3 regions of the Noviherbaspirillum sp. FW303-A3 genome follow, and region 2 is predicted to be linked to each of the others. Evidence: predicted binding sites of a transcription regulator. Region 2 holds the regulator's gene; each other region holds the start of a gene.
The links. The regulator sigma-54, encoded in region 2, starts transcription at its own class of promoters, with help from an activator protein. The targets are predictions, from matches to a motif close to TGGCANGNAANCTGCTTT.

Region 1 (2,197 bases), 320 kb from region 2:
CGTCCGACAGGTACGGGAAGTTCACGTAGCCGTCATTGAAGAACTTCATGTGGTTCGGGTCGTCCCATGTCTTGCCCATTCCGTTCTGGTAGCGGCCGAGGATGCGCTGGTTGATTGCATCGACGCTGGTGTTAACGTAGGACTTGTCGGCGACGGTTTCCGCCATCTTCAGCTTGTTCTGCAGGCCGGCGTCGATCCACTTGCTGGCTTCCAGCACGGCCGCGGTCATCGCCCGCGCAGTGTTCGGATACTTCTTTACCCATTCTGCGGTCGTGCCAAGGATCTTTTCAGGATGATCCTTCCAGATGTCCTGCGTGGTGACGCCGGTGATGCCGATGCCGTCCATGATTGCGCGGTGCCCCCAGGGTTCGCCTACGCAGTAGCCGTCCATATTGCCGACACGCATATTGGCAACCATCTGCGGCGGCGGCACGGTGATGATCTTCGCATCCTTCATGGGGTCGATACCGTGCGCCGCGAGCCAGTAGTACAACCACATCGCATGCGTGCCGGTCGGGAAGGTCTGCGCGAAGGTGTATTCGCGCTTCTCGGTCTGCATCAGCTTGGCCAGCGACGCGCCATCGACCGCGCCCTTGTCGGCCAGCTTCTTGGACAGCGTGATCGCCTGCCCGTTGTGGTTCAGGTTCATCAGCATGGCCATGTCCTTCTTGGGACCGGAGAGGCCGAGATGAACGCCATACACCAGGCCGTACAGCACATGGGCCGCGTCGAGTTCGCCGTTGACCAGCTTGTCGCGCACTGCCGCCCACGACGCTTCCTTGGTCGGTGTGATCTTGATGCCGTATTTCTTGTCGATGCCCAGTACGGACGCCATGACTACCGAAGCGCAGTCGGTCAGCGGAATGAAGCCGACTTTGACTTCTTCTTTCTCTGGCTTGTCGGAGCCGGCCGCCCATGCGCCTTGCGTGGCCAATCCTCCAAAGGCGCCCGCAGTCATTGCGGCACCTGCCTTGATCAGGCTGCGACGAGTCAGGTTCGTTTTGGATGCTTTTATAGTCATGATGTCCTCATGAGTGATTTCGAAACTGGCAAAAAGAAAGGCGTCCGTCACCACGAGTCGAGACTCGCGTGAACGGACGCCTTTGTCCAAACCATCCTCACCAACATTGGTCAGGACGGGGTATTCAATCGGTGCGCCGCCATTGGCGCTTGATCCCTAATTGCAAGTGGTGTGCCAACGTTTGTCAGCCAGTTTCCTACAGATTTGATCCAGATTAAGAGGGATCTACGCACTCATTTCGTGCACTGCATTAAAACAGGGCGCTCAGATGAGCAGATCGGCGACGTCGAGCATGCGCTGCGCCACTTCGGACAGTTTGAGGTTCTTGTCCATGGCGAGGCGGCGCAGTTTCTTGTATGCCTCGTCCTCGGTGCAATGATGGCGCTCCATGAGCAAGCCCTTGGCGCGCTCGATGACTTTACGTTCGGCCAGCTTGAGCTTGGTTTCGGAGAGTTCGTGGCGCAGTTTCTGGTCGACTTCGAAGCGGGCGATGGCCACGTCGAGCACCGCCTTGACCCTGTCCGCAGAGAGGCCTGCCACGACGTAGGCGGAGACGCCGGCCTCGATCGCCGCATGCATCTTTTCCCTGTCGTTGTCTTCGGTGAAGCAGACGATGGGGCGGCGCTCGTTGGCCGTGGCGGACACCACCTTTTTCAGGGCGGCGTCTGACTGTTCGTCGACGATGATCACGTCGGGCTGAAGCTGCGCGATCTGCTCTTCCAGGTCGGCGTCCGGCGGCAGCGCCGCGAGGATGTTGTAGCCGCTTTCGAGCAGGCCGATGCGGATCGCACGGGCACGCTCGGCCTGCAGTTGCGTCGCCCTGTCCGCCCCTTCCGGGACGACGAGGGAGTTGATGACAACGATCTTGAGTTGTTTGGAGTCGTTCATGGTATGAGAACCTCTGTGCGCTAATCCTATAAAATAGGGCTTTGCAAGAAGCTTGCCATCCATCCTCCCATCCCATGCTTGTCCTCGGCGTCGAATCCTCCTGTGACGAAACCGGCCTGGCGTTGTACGACACACAACGCGGCCTCCTTGCGCACGCCCTGCATTCGCAGGTCGCGATGCATGAGGAATACGGCGGCGTCGTGCCGGAACTGGCATCGCGCGACCATATCCGGCGCGCGATTCCATTGCTGGAACAGGTATTGGCAAAAGCGGAAGTCACGCGGCCGG
Region 2 (2,197 bases):
CGGCGAACGCCGGCGCGTCGAAATCGCGCGCGCCCTCGCGACCAACCCGCGTTTCGTGCTGCTCGACGAACCGTTCGCGGGTGTCGATCCGATCGCGGTCATCGAGATCCAGCGTATCGTACGCTTCCTCAAGGAGCGTGGCATCGGCGTGCTGATCACAGATCATAATGTGCGGGAGACCTTGGGCATCTGCGACAGAGCCTATATCATCAACCAGGGCTCTGTCCTGGCAAGCGGCCGTCCTGACGACATCATTGCGAACGAGTCGGTGCGGCGCGTGTATTTGGGTGAACACTTCCGGATGTGATGGAAGAAGACCAGAACGTATGAAACAGACACTCCAACTTCGAATCTCGCAACATCTGGCGCTGACGCCCCAGTTGCAACAGTCGATCCGCCTGTTGCAACTGTCGACGCTCGAGCTGCACCAGGAGCTGGAACAGATCCTCTCGGACAACCCGATGCTGGAACGCGTCGACGACCCGCTCGACCATTCCGTCCGCCTGCTCGCGGATGGGGCGATCAGCGCGCCGGCAAGCGCGAATGGCACCACGCCGGAAGCGCCCGCAGCCGAAAGCAGCGCCCCCGCTTCTTCCGAAGAGCCCGAGGGCGGCTTTGAAGGCGGCGAAGGTTCGGATGCCGGCTCGGGCGACAGCGACTGGAGTTTCGACGATGTCGCACGCACCTCCAAGGCACCGGAAGACGACGACGCACGCCCTCAGCTCGAGGCGCATGAAGTCACCCTGCGTGAACATCTGCTGGAGCAGATGCGCGTCACCGTGCGCGAGCATCGCGACCGCGCCCTCGTCGAACTGATCATCGACGCGCTCAACGACAACGGCTACCTTGACGAACCGATCGAAGAAATCCATGCACGCCTGCCGGAAGAACTCGGGATCGAACTCGAGGAACTCGCCGTCGCACTGAAACTCGTGCAGAGCTTCGAGCCCGCGGGCGTCGGCGCGCGCAACGCCTCCGAGTGCCTCGCGATCCAGATCCGCCGCTTCCCGAAGATTCCGCTTGTGACGCGTCGCCGCGCACTGGAGATCGTCGAGAACCATCTTGCGCTGTTCGCGCAGCGCGACTTCAACAAGCTGAAGAAGGCGCTCGACTGCGACGAAGAAGACCTGCGCGAAGCGCAACATGTGATCCGCCAGTGCAATCCGCACCCCGGCGCCCTGTTCGCCTCGGATGCCTCCGACTACGTCGTCCCCGACGTCATTGTCAAGAAAACAAAGAACGGCTGGCAGGTATTCCTCAACCATGACGTCATGCCGCGCCTGCGCGTGAACGCCCTCTACGCCAACATCCTCAAGCAAAGCAAGGGTGAGGGGTCGCTTACTTCGCAGCTGCAGGAAGCCAAATGGCTGATCAAGAACATGCGCCAGCGTTTCGACACGATCCTGCGCGTGGCGCAGGCGATTGTCGACCGTCAACGCAATTTCTTCTCCCACGGCGCGGTCGCCATGCGCCCTCTTGTCTTGCGTGAAATTGCTGATACACTGGGTTTACACGAAAGTACTATTTCTCGTGTGACAACTCAAAAGTACATGCTGACCCCCCACGGCATGTTCGAGTTGAAGTACTTCTTCGGCAGCCACGTCGCCACAGAAGCGGGGGGCGAAGCTTCATCGACGGCGATCCGCGCGCTGATCAAACAATTGATAGGAGCAGAAGACCCCAAGAATCCATTCTCAGACAGCAAAATTGCGGATATGTTGGGGGAGCAAGGCATGGTCGTGGCACGACGCACCGTCGCGAAGTATCGCGAAGCTTTGAAAATCCCTCCAGTCAATCTGCGCAAATCCCTGTAGCTTTCATGTTGTAGTGTAGTTGCTGTGTTCGGCGTAGCTCGACTACGCGGGCACGTGCGAACCTCCAGCGACGCCATCCATAGGAGCGCTGTATGAATCTCACAATCAGTGGACATCACCTCGAACTGACACCGGCCATTCGTGAATACACGGAAAACAAGCTGGAACGCATCATCCGCCATTTCGACCATGTCATTGATATCGCAGTCATCTTGGGTGTGGAAAAACCTTCAGAAAAGGAAAAGAGACAGAGAGCAGAAGTGAATCTGCGACTACGTGGCAATGTCATTCATGTCGAGAGTTTTGCGGAAGACCTGTATGCAGCCATTGACACACTGATTGACAAACTGGACCGTCAGGTACTGAAGTACAAGACAAAGATC
Region 3 (2,197 bases), 2.1 Mb from region 2:
CGTTGATCAGGTTGGACGGTGTGGCCACCTGGGAGCGCGCCTGCCGTCCGTCCAGGTAGCTGCAAGGGTAGGGGGCAGTCGCATAAAACTGCAGCGTTGCAAAAGGCAGGTCTTTTAGGTGCGTCATATGCGTGAAGCCTGACTACGATATTCGTAATTTACACTGTTAGCGCCGCCGGTGCGCAAGGCTTTTGCAGGTTCGGTCAAAACGGGTTTTCCGGGCTCCACGCCTCGATGGCGGGAAGCGCGGTTGCCTGTCGCAAATGCCTGACGAAATCCGTTCGCGGGATCGGCACCGCGCCGAGCGATGCGAGGTGTGAGGTCTCCTGCTGGCAGTCGATCAGCTCCACGCCGTTTGTCCGGAGAAAGTGGACCAGCCAGGCAAGAGCGATCTTCGACGCATCCGTCACGCGTGCAAACATCGACTCGCCATAGAACATCCTGCCGATGCAGACCCCATACGCGCCCCCGACAAGCTGCCCGTCCAGCCACACCTCCGACGAATGCGCATAGCCCTGCCGGTGCAGCCCGACATAGCCGCGGACGATGTCTTCCGAAATCCAGGTCCCCGCACCATCCCTGCGCGGCGCGGCGCAGGCAAGCATCACCTGTTCGAAGGCCGAGTCGAAACGGATTTCCCATCTGCGGTCGGTCGCCATGCTCCGTTGGACTTTCTTCAATGTTTTTTTCAGACTGTGCGAGATGGCGAGGCGTTCAGTAAACAACACCATGCGCGGATCGGTGCTCCACCACAGGATCGGCTGCCCTTCCGAAAACCAAGGGAAGATGCCGTGGCGGTAGGCCTCCAGCAATCGGGCCGGCGACAGGTCGGCACCTGCGGCCAGCAGTCCAGGCGCGCCATCCTCTTCCGTCAACGCGTAGCTCACGTCTGGAAAAGGCGAGTCCGTCTCCAGCCATGGGATCATTGGCGCTCCCCAAACTGGGCTGCAAAAACGCACTGCAGCGGTGCAATCTTAATGCGGTGAAGTGTTGTCAAAATAATTTCCACTTGTAAATCAAATAGTTGCTTGTTTGCACCAAAATGGAATAGATTTTGCTTCATTCGTGAGCATTAAACCAATCTTGCACACTAACAGGGAGAGTGTTTTTCATGGATGCGCTTAAAAACGGTGCCGATGCATTATTTGTCCTGCTCGGCGCCATCATGATTCTTGCCATGCACGCCGGGTTCGCGTTTCTCGAGCTTGGCACCGTACGCAAAAAGAACCAGGTCAATGCCTTGGTCAAAATCTTAGTCGATTTTGCCGTTTCGACGATTGCCTATTTCTTTGTCGGCTACAGCATTGCCTACGGCGTCGACTTTTTCTCCGACGCCACGACCCTGGCGCAGAAGAACGGCTACGAGCTGGTCAAGTTCTTCTTCCTGCTGACATTTGCCGCGGCGATTCCTGCCATCATCTCGGGCGGCATCGCCGAGCGGGCGCGCTTCTATCCGCAATTGGCTGCAACGGCGCTGCTGGTGGGCCTGGTCTATCCCTTCTTTGAAGGCATCGTGTGGAACCAGAAGTTCGGCATCCAGGCCTGGCTGAAGGCGGCGTTCTCGGAAGAATTCCACGACTTTGCCGGCTCGGTGGTGGTGCATGCAGTCGGCGGCTGGGCCGCCTTGCCGGCGGTGCTGCTGCTCGGCGCGCGCCGCGGGCGCTACTCGAAGGACGGTGCCATTGCTGCGCATCCGCCTTCAAATATTCCCTTCCTCGCCCTTGGTGCGTGGATCCTGACCGTCGGCTGGTTCGGCTTCAATGTCATGAGCGCGCAGGCGCTCGACAAGATGAACGGCCTGGTCGCGCTCAACTCGCTGATGGCCATGGTCGGCGGCACGCTGGTGGCCGTCATGCTCGGCAAGAACGACCCCGGCTTTGCCTACAACGGCCCGCTCGCGGGGCTGGTGGCGGTGTGTGCCGGCTCCGACCTGATGCATCCGCTTGGCGCGCTGATCACCGGCGGCATTGCGGGCGCGATCTTCGTGTGGATGTTCACGCTCACGCAGAACAAGTGGAAGATCGATGATGTGCTTGGCGTGTGGCCGTTGCATGGACTGTGCGGTGCCTGGGGTGGTATTGCCGCGGGCATCTTCGGCTTGAAGGCGCTGGGAGGCATTGGCGGCGTATCGTTCATGTCGCAACTGGCCGGTACGGTCATGGGCGTCGTGATCGCCGGACTTGGCGGCCTGGCCATC

Region 1: a site for sigma-54 is predicted at 1,181-1,198, ahead of AC3WOY_RS18060 (CmpA/NrtA family ABC transporter substrate-binding protein). Genes of this name have one in related genera too.
Region 3: a site for sigma-54 is predicted at 1,044-1,061, ahead of AC3WOY_RS06485 (ammonium transporter). Genes of this name have one in related genera too.

Annotation. Positions count from the first base shown of each region.
Region 1 covers NZ_JBYTAZ010000001.1:3,750,301-3,752,497, reverse strand. The annotation lists gene AC3WOY_RS18060 (CmpA/NrtA family ABC transporter substrate-binding protein) at 1-958, opposite strand, end outside; gene AC3WOY_RS18055 (ANTAR domain-containing response regulator) at 1,286-1,909, opposite strand; gene tsaD (tRNA (adenosine(37)-N6)-threonylcarbamoyltransferase complex transferase subunit TsaD) at 1,984-2,197, shown strand, end outside.
Region 2 covers NZ_JBYTAZ010000001.1:3,431,455-3,433,651, reverse strand. The annotation lists gene lptB (LPS export ABC transporter ATP-binding protein) at 1-307, shown strand, start outside; gene AC3WOY_RS16560 (RNA polymerase factor sigma-54) at 327-1,814, shown strand; gene hpf (ribosome hibernation-promoting factor, HPF/YfiA family) at 1,907-2,197, shown strand, end outside.
Region 3 covers NZ_JBYTAZ010000001.1:1,332,619-1,334,815, reverse strand. The annotation lists gene AC3WOY_RS06495 (arginyltransferase) at 1-127, opposite strand, end outside; gene aat (leucyl/phenylalanyl-tRNA--protein transferase) at 204-926, opposite strand; gene AC3WOY_RS06485 (ammonium transporter) at 1,112-2,197, shown strand, end outside.